DNA from 2 places in the Mesorhizobium dulcispinae genome. Region 2 is predicted to be linked to the other one. Evidence: predicted binding sites of a transcription regulator. Region 2 holds the regulator's gene; the other holds the start of a gene.
The links. The regulator PhoB, encoded in region 2, activates phosphate uptake and scavenging genes when phosphate is short. The targets are predictions, from matches to a motif close to TGTCATNNANCTGTCAT.
Positions count from the first base shown of each region.

Region 1: a site for PhoB is predicted at 3,708-3,724, ahead of RFN30_RS28255 (acid phosphatase). Genes of this name have one in related genera too.

Region 1 is NZ_JAVIIY010000020.1:21,861-29,244, reverse strand. It holds gene RFN30_RS28280 (DUF6665 family protein) at 1-197, shown strand, start outside; gene RFN30_RS28275 (cupin domain-containing protein) at 213-557, opposite strand; gene petA (ubiquinol-cytochrome c reductase iron-sulfur subunit) at 871-1,431, shown strand; gene RFN30_RS28265 (cytochrome b) at 1,448-2,752, shown strand; gene RFN30_RS28260 (cytochrome c1) at 2,772-3,629, shown strand; gene RFN30_RS28255 (acid phosphatase) at 3,768-4,463, shown strand; gene RFN30_RS28250 (adenine phosphoribosyltransferase) at 4,668-5,213, shown strand; gene RFN30_RS28245 (MaoC family dehydratase) at 5,381-5,851, opposite strand; gene RFN30_RS28240 (MaoC family dehydratase) at 5,848-6,309, opposite strand; gene corA (magnesium/cobalt transporter CorA) at 6,499-7,384, opposite strand, start outside.
Region 2 is NZ_JAVIIY010000003.1:542,562-549,945, reverse strand. It holds gene pstB (phosphate ABC transporter ATP-binding protein PstB) at 1-380, shown strand, start outside; gene phoU (phosphate signaling complex protein PhoU) at 401-1,105, shown strand; gene phoB (phosphate regulon transcriptional regulator PhoB) at 1,125-1,814, shown strand; gene RFN30_RS10580 (ROK family transcriptional regulator) at 2,098-3,342, opposite strand; gene xylF (D-xylose ABC transporter substrate-binding protein) at 3,699-4,739, shown strand; gene RFN30_RS10570 (sugar ABC transporter permease) at 4,985-6,349, shown strand; gene RFN30_RS10565 (ATP-binding cassette domain-containing protein) at 6,363-7,163, shown strand; gene RFN30_RS10560 (CHASE domain-containing protein) at 7,294-7,384, shown strand, end outside.

The DNA.
Region 1 (7,384 bases), on a different contig from region 2:
AGCGCGTCGAGGAGACACTGGCGAAGCTGCGCGAAAGCGGCGAGGGCGGAGATCGCAACCGGCTGCTCAAGGAGGCTGCGGCGGCCGTGCACGCCTATTTCATCCAGCGCGAGCTCTGCGGCCTGCGCAAGCACGACGCCGTGATCCGCGAATACGATATCCCGAGGGCAGTGCTGGTCAGGCTGGGCGCGAGTTAGATCGCCTGACGCAATTTACTCCAGCCATTCGGTGATGAAGCTGCCGTTCTCGTGGATGTCGATGGTCTCGAGCGGACCGGGGCCGAGATTGGTGAATTTGTGCGGTGTGTCGGGCGGCACGATCAGGATCTGGCCGGCCGAGGCCTTGATCTCTTGGTCGCCTACCGTGAACAGGCCGGAGCCGGAACGGATGATGAAGATCTCCGCGTAAGGGTGCTTGTGCAGGCGCGGGCCGCCGCCGATGCCGGGCAAATAGTTGAAGATCAGGCAGCTTCTGGAACCCCACGCGCCACACTGCAGCTCGCCTTGCCAGCGGTCGGGGGCTTCCGCCCATTTGTCGCGGTCGATGACATGCGCCATGGGTGCAGAATAGACCGGGCCAACGACCGCTGTCGAGGCGAGCAAGCACTCGTTTTCGCTCCCGATTTTCCCGCTTTTTCATGGCCTTCGCCGGCCTGTCGCCGGGGCATCGGCGCAGGCCGCGCCATGCAGCCGCGACAATGTGCCCTTGTGCCTTCACCCGTCTGGACAAAAACGGGCTTCACGCATAAACCGAACTCCAAATGCCGGAGGAATTCGCTAGCCTGTTCGCCATGCGCTGTCGGGCCGGCGCGATTGAGCGGGGACAAGGCTCGGCCGCCGGCACGGAAAGAGGCGAAAGGATCAGGCACCCGTGAGCGCAACCGACATCCACGATCCCAACCGTCGCGATTTTCTCTACATCGCCACCGGCATGGCCGGCGTGGTCGGAGCAGGGGCCGTCGCCTGGCCGTTCATCGACCAGATGCGCCCGGACGCTTCGACGCTGGCGCTGGCCTCGGTCGAAGTCGACGTCTCCTCGCTGCAGCCCGGCAGCTCGCTGATCGTCAAGTGGCGCGGCAAGCCGGTCGTGGTGCGCAACCGCACCGAGAAGGAAATGAAGGACGGCGAGGCGGTCAGCCTCAACGACCTCAAGGACCCGATCGCCCGCAACGCGAACATTGCCTCCGACGCGCCGGCGACCGACGCCAACCGCACCACCCCCGGCAAGGAATCCTGGATGGTGATGGTGCAGGTGTGCACCCATCTCGGCTGCATCCCGCTCGGCCAGGAAGGCGATTTCGGCGGCTGGTTCTGCCCGTGCCACGGCTCGCAGTACGACACCGCCGGCCGCATCCGCAAAGGCCCGGCGCCCGAGAACATGGCGATCCCGGTCTACCAGTTCATTTCCGACACCAAGATCCGTATCGGCTGAGGCAGGGGATATTTCGATGAGCGAGGGACATTCCACCTACACGCCGAAGACCGGCATCGGACGCTGGTTCGACGCCCGCATGCCGCTGCCGCGGCTGGTCTATGACAGCTTCGTCGCCTATCCGGTGCCGCGCAACCTCAACTACATGTGGACGTTCGGCGGCATCCTGTCGATCATGCTGGCCTCGCAGATCCTGACCGGCATCGTGCTGGCCATGCACTACACGTCCGACACCAATCTCGCCTTCGATTCGGTCGAGAAGATTATGCGCGACGTGAATTCGGGATGGCTGTTGCGCTATCTCCATTCCAACGGTGCCTCGTTCTTCTTCGTCGCCGTCTACATCCACATCTTCCGCGGGCTCTTCTACGGCTCCTACAAGGCGCCGCGCGAACTGCTCTGGATCCTCGGCTGCATCATCTACCTGCTGATGATGGCCACCGGCTTCATGGGCTATGTGCTGCCCTGGGGACAGATGAGCTTCTGGGGCGCCACCGTCATCACCGGCTTCTTCAGCGCCATCCCGCTGGTCGGCAACTGGATCCAGGAGCTGCTGCTCGGCGGCTTTGCCGTCGACAATCCGACGCTGAACCGCTTCTTCGCGCTGCATTACCTGCTGCCGTTCATGATCGCCGGCGTCGTCGTGCTGCACATCTGGGCGCTGCATGTCGTCGGCCAGTCGAACCCGACCGGCATCGAGGTCAAGTCGAAGACCGACACCGTCGCCTTCACGCCCTATGCGACCATCAAGGACGCGTTCGGCATGATCGTGTTCCTGGTCTTCTTCGCCTATTTCGTCTTCTACCTGCCGAACTATCTCGGCCACCCGGACAACTACACGGTCGCCAACCCGCTGAAGACGCCGGCCCACATCGTTCCAGAATGGTACTTCCTGCCGTTCTACGCGATCCTGCGCGCCATCACCTTCAACATCGGGCCGATCAACTCCAAGCTCGGCGGCGTGCTGTGCATGTTCGGCGCCATCGCCATGCTGTTCCTGGTGCCGTGGCTCGACACCTCCAAGGTGCGCTCGGCGGTCTACCGGCCCTGGTACAAGCTGTTCTTCTGGCTGTTCGTGGCCGACGCCGTCCTGCTGGGATGGCTGGGCTCGCAGCCGGCGGAGGGCAGCTACGTGTTCATGGCGCAGATGGCGACGCTGTTCTACTTCGCCTTCTTCCTGGTCGTCATGCCGGTGCTCGGCCTGATCGAGACGCCGCGGCGGCTGCCGAACTCGATCACCGAGGCGGTGCTGGAAAAGAAGAACAAGGGGGCCGGTGGACATCCGGCAGGCGCGGTGAGCGCGCCGGAAACCAAGGGCTGAGAATCTGAGGGGATTTGGCATGAAGAAGATTCTCACCTCGCTGGCGCTGCTCGGCCTGGTGGTCGCGGGCACCGCCGCCATCGCCGCCGAAGAGGAACACAACGCGGCAGCCCCGACGCATTTCCCGATCAACGAACCGAAGGAAATGAGCTGGAGCTTCGCCGGCCCGTTCGGCACTTACGACAAGGCCCAGCTGCAGCGCGGCCTCAAGGTCTACAAGGAAGTCTGCTCGGCCTGCCACTCGATGAACCTGGTGGCGTTCCGCACGCTCGAAGGCCTCGGCTACTCCGAAGCGCAGATCAAGACTTTAGCCGCCGAATACACCATCCATGACGGCCCGAACGATGCCGGCGACATGTTCGATCGCCCGGGCAAGCCGTCGGACCACTTCCCGGCGCCGTTCCCGAACGAGCAGGCCGCCGCGGCTGCCAATGGCGGCGCCGCGCCGCCCGACATGTCGCTGCTCGCCAAGGCGCGCGGCGTCGAGCGCGGCTTCCCGCGCTTCGTCTTCGACATCTTCACCCAGTATGCGCAGGGCGGCCCGGACTATATCCACTCGCTGCTCACCGGCTACGACCAGACGCCGCCGGCCGGCATGGTGATCCCGGAAGGCACGCACTACAATCCGTACTTCCTGTCCGGCGTGTCGCTGAAGATGCCGAAGCCGCTTTCGGATGGCCAGGTGACCTATGACGACGGCTCGCCGCAGACGGTCGACCAGTATGCGCGCGACGTGTCGGCCTTCCTGATGTGGGCCGCTGAGCCGCATCTCGAGGACCGCAAGAAGACCGGCTTCCGCGTCATGGTGTTTCTGCTGCTGTTCGGCGCGCTCGTCTACATGACCAAGCGCAAGGTGTGGGCCGACGTGGCCCATTGAGCCACGCACCGATCATCAAGGTTCGAAGGGCGCCGCAAGGCGCCCTTTTGCATTTCGAGGCCGCTCTTGGTCCGGCCGTGTCACATGGCCGTCATCGCGCGCAGCGATCCTGTCTTGCCACCTTAGAGGATCGCACCCATGAAAAGATTCGCGCCGCTTGCAGCCGTGGTGCTGCTTCTTGTCGCCAGCCCGGCAGTCCGCGCCGAGGACGCCCAGCCCTTTGTCACCAACAAGGACATCGACCTGACGATGATCCTGCCGCCGCCACCGGCGAACGATTCGGCCGAGACTAAGGCCGAACTGGGTGAAGTCCTGAAAGTGCAGGTGACGCGCACGCCCGAGATGGAAGCGCGCGCCAAAGCCGATGCCGAGGAAGACGTCTGGCGCTTTGCCGACGTCATGGGACCGAAGTTCACCAGGGAGACGCTGCCGAAGTTCAGCGCCTTCTTCGAACGCGTGGCGGCGACCGAAGGCGCGGTCGTCGATCCGGCCAAGGACGTCTGGAAGCGTCCGCGCCCGCACCAGCTCAGCGATCTGGTCAAGCCCGTGGTGAAGCTGTCGAATTCCGGTTCCTGGCCGTCGGGCCATGCCACGGTCGGAACCATGATGGGCATCATCCTGTCCGACATGGTGCCGGAAAAGCGCGCGGAGATCATGGCGCGCGCCGCCGAATATGCCCATAACCGCGTCGTCGGCGGCATCCACTATCCGTCGGATGTCGAGATGGGCAAGATTTCCGGCAGCGTGATTGCCGCCGTTCTGCTCAGCCGCCCCGATTTCAAGGCCGAGTTCGAAGTGGCGCGCTCGGAGCTGCGTTCCGACCTCGGCATGTGATCCGCTCGGCGCTCACCTTCTTGCAAGGGCGCCATCGGGCGCCCTTTTCGATTGCGGCACAGCATGGGCAAGGCAGGCGATGCCAATCCTTTGCCGGATGCGCTTGTCTCCCGGGCTCCATCGCGGTAGCCGTTGTTGGTTGCGTTGCGCCGGGCGCGTCGACGCCGTTCATACCCGACAGCCGGACACGCGGAGCCTCGCCTCATGAAACCCTCGCTCGAAGACACGCTGCTTGCCGCGATCCGCACCATTCCCGACTATCCGAGGCCCGGCATCCTGTTCCGCGACATCACCACGCTGCTGGGTGACGCGCGCGCCTTCCGCCGCGCTATCGACGAGCTGGTGCATCCTTACGCCGGGCTGAAGATCGACAAGATCGCCGGCATCGAGGCGCGCGGCTTCATCCTTGGCGGCGCCGTGGCGCACCAGCTTTCGGCCGGCTTCGTGCCGATCCGCAAGAAGGGCAAGCTGCCCTACGAGACGGTGCGCGTAGCCTACAGTCTCGAATACGGGCTGGACGAGATGGAGATGCACAAGGACGGCGTCTCGCCCGGCGAGAAGGTGATCCTGGTCGACGACCTCATCGCCACCGGCGGCACGGCGGAAGCGGCGGTGAAGCTGGTCAGGCAGATCGGCGCCGACATTGTCGCCGCCTGCTTCGTCATCGACCTGCCGGATCTCGGTGGGCGCCAGAAGCTGGAAGCGCTCGGCGTGCCGGTCAGGACGCTGATCGGGTTCCAGGGGCATTAGCTCTTCTCCCTCGCCCCGTTTACGGGGAGAGGGAAGCGGAGCGAGCAACGCGAGCGGAGCAGGGTGAGGGGTGAGCGCTCCGGTCGAGTGTGAGACACCATCGTTGGCGCCGCCCCTCATCCGCCCTCCGGGCACCTTCTCCCCGTGAACGGGGAGAAGGATCTACGCTACTCCACCTTCACCAGCACGGCGCTGTCGAACTCGATGACCTTGTCGCCGGTTGAGTCAAAACCTTCCGAGCGCAGCGTGAGCAGGCTCCAGCCCGGGCGCCCGGTAAGCGGGCGATGGGCAAGCGCGGTGCGGGTGAAGGTCACGGTCTCGCCGGCATAGACCGGCTTCAGCCATTTGAGGTTGCGGAAGCCCGGCGAGGGGCCGAATTCGGGCTGCGGGCCGGGACCGGTCCAGCGCACGCCTTCGGTCTCCATGCGCTTTTCGAGGTTGTATTTCATCCAGGTGGCGGCTGTGTGCCAGCCGGAGGCGCAGAGACCGCCAAGCACGCTCTTCTTCGCTGCCTCCTCGTCGACATGGAAGACCTGCGGATCGTATTTGCGCGCGAACGTCTTGATCTCGTCCGCTTCGAACTTGTGCGAGCCCAGCGTGACGGTCTCGCCGATGAGGAAATACTCGTCCAGGGTCACGTGACGGCCTCTCGGGTCAAGAACATGCCGGTGTTCTCAAGCTCGAAGACGCATTCGCCGCGCTGATTGAACAACTCGCTGCGCATGCTGACGAGGCCGAGCTGAGGCCGCGATGTGGACTGGCGCTTGGAAAGCACGGTGACCTTGCCGGTGAGCCGGTCGCCGGCCAGAACCGGCTTCTTCCATTTCACATGCTCGATGCCGGGCGAGCCTTGCGAGGTCGAATCGAGCAGGAAGGCGTCGCACAGCATGCGCATGAACATCGCGCAGGTGTGCCAGCCCGAAGCCGAAAGACCGCCCAGGATGCTGGCCTTGCCGGCCTCCTCGTCGAGATGCATCGGCTGGGCATCGAACTCGCTGGCGAATTCGATGATCTCGGCGGCGCTTACGTCTTTACCGCCGAGGTCGAGCGACGCGCCCTCGACGAAATCCTCAAAAGCCCAGGTCTTTCCGGTCATGTCGGCAATCCGGTTGACGAACGTGATCCCCAAGTCGGGCATCCCGGATGACGGCCCGAGCCAATTTGGTCAAGTCCTTTCTGGTGAGCCAGCCAATGGGCGCGAATGCAGAGAGGCGGAACCGCTCGGTTTCTTTGTGTCGCGCAATTCCGGACGGAAAACCGCTGCGCACTTTTCCTGGAATTGCTTTTAGAGCCAGCCGCGGCGGCGGAAATACCAGAAGGGCAGGATCGCCGAGACCACCATCAGACCGATGGCGAAGGGATAGCCGAACTCCCATTTGAGCTCGGGGATGATGTCGAAGTTCATGCCGTAGATCGAGGCGACCAGCGTCGGCGGCAGGAAGATGACGGCGGCGACCGAGAAGATCTTGATGATGGCGTTCTGCTCGATCGAGATCATGCCGAGCGTGGCGTCGAGCAGGAAGGAGATCTTCTGCGACAGGAAGGTGGCGTGGTCGGCAAGCGACAGCACGTCGCGCGACAGCGTCTTGATGCGGGCCCGCACATCCTTGCTCATCTTGGTCTGGGCCGCGACATGGGCGAGAAAGCCGGCAAGGCGCTGCAGCGAGATCAGGCTGTCGCGGACGGAGGAAGCGAGATCCTCCTTGCGGCCGATGCCCTTGAGCAGCTCCTGGAAATCGCGGTTGCGCTTCGAGGCCTTGGTCGAGCGCGCCTCGAAGATGTCGCGCGAGATCGTCTCGACATCGCGGCCGGCGCGTTCGAGGATGTCGGCAAGCCGGTCGACGATCGCTTCCAGCAGGCCGATCAGGATGGTGTCGCCGCTGGTGCAGCCGGTCGCCACCTTTTCGGCGCGCAGCGGGAAGGTCTTGAAGGCCTTGGGCTCGTGGTAGCGGATGGTGATCAGCCGATTGCCGGCCAACGCGAAGGTCACCGGCGACATCAACGGGTCGTCGACCTCGGTTTGCGCGGGCAGCACGGCGGTCATGAAGTAGCCGCCGTCCTCGACATAGAGGCGGCTGGAGATCTCGATCTCCTCCATCTCCTCGCGCGTCGGGATGGCAATGCCCAGCCAGCTCTCGATGGCGGCCTCTTCTTCCTTGGTCGGATTGAAC
Region 2 (7,384 bases):
CGGCACTGAAGCGCGCCGCACTTTGGAGCGAGGTCAAGGACAAGCTCAACGCCAGCGGCCAGAGCCTTTCGGGCGGCCAGCAGCAGCGGCTCTGCATCGCCCGCACGGTGGCGGTGAAGCCGGAGGTCATCCTGCTCGACGAGCCGGCATCGGCACTCGATCCGCTGTCGACCGCCAAGATCGAGGAGCTGATCGACGAATTGCAGGCCGACTACACGATCGTGATCGTCACCCACAACATGCAGCAGGCGGCGCGCGTGTCGCGGCAGACGGCGTTCATGTATCTCGGCGAGCTGGTCGAGTTCGACCGGACCGAGAAGATCTTCACCTCGCCCCGCGAGAAGCGCACGCAGGACTACATCACCGGCCGCTTCGGCTGAGTTCATACGAGGACATAACCATGGCGCATACGGTCGCTTCCTTCGACGAGGATCTGAGGCAGATCAGCCAGCTCATCCGTGACATGGGCGATCTCGCCGGCTCGATGGTCGGCGCATCGACCAAGGCCCTGCTGAACTCCGACAACGCGCTGGCGCAGCGCGTGGTTTCCGACGACGCCATCATGGACGCGCGGCAGCGCGAGCTCGACGATCGCGCCATCACGCTGATCGCCAAACGCCAGCCGATGGCCGACGACCTGCGCAGCGTGGTCGGCGCCATCCGCATGGCCGGCGACCTCGAGCGCATCGGCGACCTCGCCAAGAACATCGCCAAGCGCGTCGGTTCCGTCGGCGTCAGCGCCGCGCCACGCGACCTGTCGCACTCCATCGACTCCATGGCGCAACTGGTGCTGATCCAGGTCCAGGGCGTGATCGAGGAATACACGGCGGGCGACGCCACGGCGCTCGCCAAGCTCCGGAACGACGACGAGCGCATCGACGTCAAATACACCTCCGTCTTCCGCGAGCTCCTGACCTACATGATGGAGGATCCGCGCAACATCACGGCCTGCACCCATCTCCTGTTCTGCGCCAAGAATCTGGAGCGCATCGGCGACCACGTGACCAATATCGCCGAGAACGCCTATTATGTGCTGACCGGCACGCAATTGCCCGCGAACCGTCCGAAACAGGACGAGACGGCGATGTCGGCGCCGGCGGCCTGACAGCGAAGGTACCTGCTATATGATCGCCCCACGCATCATGGTGGTGGAGGACGAGGAGCCGCTGGGGGTGCTGCTCCGCTACAATCTCGAATCCGAGGGCTACCAGGTAGAAGTGGTGACCCGCGGCGACGAGGCTGAAATCCGCCTGCAAGAGAACGTGCCCGACCTTCTGGTGCTCGACTGGATGGTGCCGGCGGTTTCCGGCATCGAGCTTTGCCGCCGGCTGAGGATGCGGCCCGAGACCGAACGGCTGCCGATCATCATGCTAACGGCGCGCGGCGAGGAAAGCGACAGGGTGCGCGGCCTCTCGACGGGCGCCGACGATTACCTGGTCAAGCCGTTCTCGACGCCGGAATTCATGGCCCGGGTCAAGGCGCTGCTGCGCCGCGCCAAGCCGGAGGTGCTGTCCAGCGTGCTCAAGGTCGGCGACATCGTGCTCGACCGCGAATCGCACCGCGTTTACCGCAAGAAGAGCGAGATCAGGCTCGGGCCGACCGAATTCCGGCTGCTCGAATTCATGATGCGGCATCCCGGCCGGGTGTTCTCGCGCAGCCAACTGCTCGACAATGTCTGGGGCGAGACGATCTATATCGACGAGCGCACCGTGGACGTGCATGTCGGGCGCCTGCGCAAGGCGGTCAACAACGGCCGCATGCCCGATGTGATCCGCACCATCCGCGGGGCAGGGTACGCGATCAGGGAAGACTAGGTCCTCGCATCGCAACCGTCGGGATTGGCCGAGGCATCCTCAACGTCATCATCCCAGGGCGAAGCAGGAGCGAAGCTCCGTCGCGGAGACCCTGGGATCCATGCCGTGACCTCGCGCGAAGAGTAAAGGCGGCGCAAGACAGAGGTCGTTCTGCACCGCCGCAACGCTCGTATGTAACGGCATGGATCCTAGGGTCTTCGCCGCGTCGCTTCGCTCCTTGCTTCGCCCTAGGATGACGAAGCGATGGGAGTTTGGGCCACTCCAAACGATAGCGAACGCCAGATCAGGCTACGTTCTTTCCAGCAGCGCCCGCCCGCGCCTGTACGCCCGGCGCGAAGATCTCCTGATCGACGAAGGTCAGCGCGCGCATGGCGCAGCCTTCTCGGATCAGCGGCAATTCGTTCGGCTCGGTGTCGAAGGAGATCGACTGCGAGTGCTGGCCGCCGGCGGTCTGGGCGATCGCCTCGCGCAGCGATGGCTCGATCAGGTCGAAGGCGGCGGCGCTGACGCCGACCATGGCGACCGGCGCAGGGTCGATCAGCGCGAACAGGCTGCCGAGGCCGAAGCCCAGCGCCTCGCCCGCCCGGCGATAGGCCTCGCGCTCCGGGCCATCCTTCTCGCGTGCCTTGGCGGCAAGCGCGCGCATGTCGGCGTCGCCGACATCGACCGGCTCGGCGTCCTCGCTCATCTTCATGGCGCTGCGCCAGATAGCGTAGTTGCCGGCATAGGCCTCGACGCAGCCGCGGCGCCCGCAGCGGCAGAGTGCGCCGCCCGGACGGTGGATCATGTGGCCGAACTCGCCGCCGGAAGAATGCGTGCCGGTGAACAGCTCGCCCTTCAGCACCAGCCCCATGCCGATGCCGTGCGAGAGCAGGATGGCGATGAAATTGTCGCGATAGCGATCGGGGTCGCGCCATTGCAGCGCTACGGCCATCATGTTGCAGTCGTTCTCCATGGTGGCCGGAATGCCGAATTCTCTTTCCAGTATGTCGGCGAAGGGAATGTCGGTCAGCGGCGTGATCGGCGACCACAGCATGGCGCGAGCATGGGAATCTGTGATGCCCTGGATGCCCATGGCGATGCGGGCGACGCTGCGGACATCGAGGTCCGGATCCTCCAGCCGGCGCCGGACGATCGCTGTGCACTCGCCGATCAGCTCGTCGCGCGGCATGGTCAGCGTATCGAGACGCCGCTGTTCCTCGGCGATGACCTGGCCGGCATAGTCGATGACGGCGACGGAGAGGAAATTGAGCGACAGCACCACCGTCACCACCGCCGCCGCCTCCGGGTTGAGGGCGAGGCCGACCTGCGGTCGGCCGCGCTTCAGCGATGCGGTCTCGCTCGGCTTGCTCTCGGCCAGGATGCCTTCCTGGATCAGGTCCGAGGAGATCGCCGAAATGGTCGAGTGGCTGAGCCCGGTGGTCGCGGCGATCTCCGTGCGCGACGGCTGGCCGGCCCGGCGCACGGCCGAGAGCACCATGGCGCGATTGCGCCGGCGCAGGTCGTCGTGGCGGATTCCGACCGACATCTTCTCTCCCTCCCGGTCAGCGCGGCCTCTTGATAATGCATGGGCCGTCGGCGACGCGCCAGATCGGTTCGGTTGCGGACACAGCCACCGAACCGCCCTGGATTTGTTTCATTCCACTCAGCGGAAAGCGGTTCTTCGCTTCCTCCAGGCTGTTGCGGGATAGTGGCAGAAGCGGCCGGGACTGTCATTATTTATTGCGGGACTCGAAAAAAAGTTCGAGACACCTCAAAACCATCAGAATCGCAGTTGACAGCGCTTCGGCGTTCGATCAGTATTTTTTCGAGGCTCGAAAAAAAGCCTCTGTGCCGGCCTTCGGGCCAGTCTGGGTCGCGCCGCAACGGCGCAGGGAGGAAATCATGAAGAGATTCGCAGCCGCCATGCTGGCGGGTGTCGCTATGTCGTTGACGCTGGCGTCGGTCGCAGAGGCGAAGGACAAGGTGATCGGCGTTTCGTGGTCGAATTTCCAGGAAGAGCGCTGGAAGACCGACGAAGCGGCGATGAAGAAAGCCATCGAAGCTGCCGGCGACAAATACATCTCCGCCGACGCGCAGTCCAATCCGGGCAAGCAGCTGACCGACGTCGAGAGCTTGATCTCGCAAGGCGCCAACTCCCTGATCATCCTAGCGCAGGACGCCTCGGCGATCGGCCCGGCGGTGCAGAAGGCGCTCGACGAAGGCATTCCGGTGGTCGGCTACGACCGCCTGATCGAGAACAAGGACGTGTTCTACCTGACCTTCGACAACAAGGAAGTCGGCCGCATGCAGGCCCGCGAGGTGTTCAAGGTCAAGCCCGAAGGCAACTATGTCTTCATCAAGGGCTCGGGCGCCGATCCGAACGCCGATTTCCTGTTCTCGGGCTCGATGGAAGTGCTGAAGGAAGCCATCGACAGCGGCAAGGTCAAGAATGTCGGCGAGGCCTATACGGACGGCTGGCTGCCTGCCAACGCGCAGAAGAACATGGAGCAGTTCCTGACCGCCAACGACAACAAGGTCGACGCTGTCGTGGCGGCCAATGACGGCACCGCCGGCGGCGTCGTCGCGGCGCTGACGGCGCAAGGCCTGGCCGGCACCGTTCCGGTCTCCGGCCAGGACGGCGACCACGCGGCGCTCAACCGCATCGCGCTCGGCACGCAGACGGTGTCGGTGTGGAAGGACGCGCGCGAGCTCGGCAAGAACGCCGCCGAGATCGCCTCGCAGCTCGCCGACGGCAAGAAGATGGCCGACATCGCCGGCGCCAAGGACTTCACGACGCCCGGCGGCAACACCGTCAAGTCGCTGTTCCTGACCCCGGTCGCGATCACCAAGGACAATCTCAACGTCGTCATCGACGCCGGCTGGATCAAGAAGGACGAGGTCTGCGCCGGCGTTGCCGCCGGCAGCGTCGCGGTCTGCAACTGATCCGGCCGACGTCTGTTCAAATCCTGACGCCGCGGCCCAAGGCCGCGGCGTTTCTCAAAAAGCGCTTCCCGCTCAGATGAAGCGGGAAACCGCTGGAGCAGTTCACCGCCTGGCAAGATCGCCGAACTGCCCCGACCGTTTGTTTCCACGCAATTCCCCGCGGAAGACCGTTACGCGCTTCCTGGAATTGCCCTAGCATCGTGGTCCGGCATCCGCGCCAGACGGCAAGCCGGTGGGAGGAGATCATGACCGATACGACCTCTGATACGCCGGCCAATCCGGCCGCGGATCGTGCGCGTGCTTCCGAACTCAGCGCCGTCGGCCGGTTCCTCAAGGCGACCGAACTCGACACGCGCATGCTCGGCATGGTCGGCGCGCTGCTGATCATCTGGATCGGCCTGCACGTCATCTCGAGCCTGCGGCTCGGCGTCAATCCGCTCGATTTCGACAGCCGCACGTTCCTGACGCCGCGCAACCTGTGGAACCTGTCGGTGCAGACCTCGGCCGTGGCCATCATGGCGTCCGGCATGGTGCTGGTCATCGTGATGCGTAACATCGACCTCTCCGTCGGCTCGGCCGAGGGGCTGATCGGCATGGTCATGGGCTTCGCCCAGGTGCATTTCCTGGTGCGCATGGTCGGGCTCGAGCTCGGCAATCCGTGGATCTGGGTGCTGGCGCTGTTGATCGGCCTGGCGCTCGGGTTGCTGATCGGTGCCTTCCAGGGCTTCGTCATTGCCTATCTCGAGGTGCCGGCCTTCATCGTGACGCTGGGCGGGCTTCTGGTGTGGCGCGGCGCCGCCTGGTGGGTCACCAGCGGCCAGACGGTGGCGCCGCTCGACGCCACTTTCCAGCTCATGGGCGGCGGGCCGGCAGGCTCGATCGGCGCCATGTGGAGCTGGGTCGTCGGTATCGTCGCCTGCCTTGCCGTGGTGTTTGCGCTGTTCCACGGCCGGGTGCAGCGCAAGCGCTTCCGTTTTCCGCTGCGACCGATCTGGGCCGAGACGCTGCTCGGCGCGGTCACCTGCGCGGTCATCATGGGCGCGGTGTGGCTGGCCAATTCCTATCCCTGGCCGGTCGGCATCGTGAACCGTTACGCCGCCGCCAACAAAATCACCGTTCCCGAGGGCGGGTTGTTCATCGCCCACGGCATCGCCATTCCGGTACTGATGGCGGTCGCGGTCGGCCTCATCATGACCTTCATCACCAAGCGCACCCGCTTCGGCCGCTATGTGTTCGCCATCGGCGGCAATCCGGAGGCGGCGAACCTTGCCGGCATCAACACGCGCTGGATCACCATGAAGGTGTTCATGATCATGGGCGTGCTGGCGACGATCGCAGCCGCCATCTCGTCGGCCAGGCAGAATTCATCGACCAATGCGCTCGGCACGCTGGACGAGCTCCTGGTCATCGCCGCGGCGGTGATCGGCGGCACCTCGCTTGCCGGCGGTTCGGGAACCGTGCTCGGCGCCATGCTTGGCGCGCTGCTGATGCAGTCGCTGCAGTCCGGCATGGTGCTGCTCGGCGTCGATTCGCCGCTGCAAAGCATCGTCGTCGGCGCCGTGCTGGTCGTCGCGGTCTGGCTCGACACCATCTACCGCAAGCGGGTCTGAGGGAGGTAGCATCATGGCAGACAAGAACGCTTCCGCCGGCGTCCCGCTGATCGACATGCGCAACATCTCGATCGCGTTCGGCGGCATCCGCGCCGTCGACGACGCCTCCATCGATCTCTTCCCCGGCGAAGTGGTGGCGCTGCTCGGCCACAACGGCGCGGGCAAGTCGACGCTGATCAAGATCCTGTCCGGCGCTTATAAGCGCGATGCCGGGCACATCTTCGTCAATGGCGAGGAGGCTTCGATCTCCAACCCGCGCGATGCCAAGAAATACGGTATCGAGACGATCTATCAGACGCTGGCGCTTGCCGACAATGTCGACGCCGCCGCCAATCTTTTCCTCGGCCGCGAGCTGATGACCGCCTGGGGCACGCTCGACGACGTCGCCATGGAGGCCGAGGCGCGCAATGTGATGGGCCGGCTCAATCCGCGCTTCCAGCGCTTCAAGGAGCCGGTGATCAAGCTCTCCGGCGGCCAGCGCCAATCGGTGGCGATCGCCCGCGCGATCCTGTTCAACGCCCGCATCCTGATCATGGACGAGCCGACGGCCGCGCTCGGGCCGCAGGAGACGGCGCAGGTCGGCGAACTGGTGCGGCAGCTCAAGGCTGACGGCATCGGCATCTTCCTGATCAGCCACGACATCCATGACGTATTCGAGCTGGCCGACCGGGTCTGCGTGATGAAGAACGGCCAGGTCGTCGGCACGGCGCGCACGGGCGACGTTACCCAGGACGAGGTGCTCGGCATGATCATTTTGGGCAAGTGTCCGCCGGGTGCCATTCCGGGTCCCGGAGCGCTGAAAATAGCGGCGTAAGGTCATAAGTTAGCTGGCTAATTTACGATTGGTTGATGTGCCAGCCACAGTGATGGATTGGCCTCGCCATTGTGTTGACGCGGAGACTTGCGCATAAAGGGAGCTGACCATCCATGGGCAGCATCCTGCGTTGAAAAAGCTCTTTCCGATCGTCGCTTTCATCGCCGTCGCGCTGATTAGCCTGACGATGGCGGGGTTCGCCTATTTCGCGACTCAGGAGG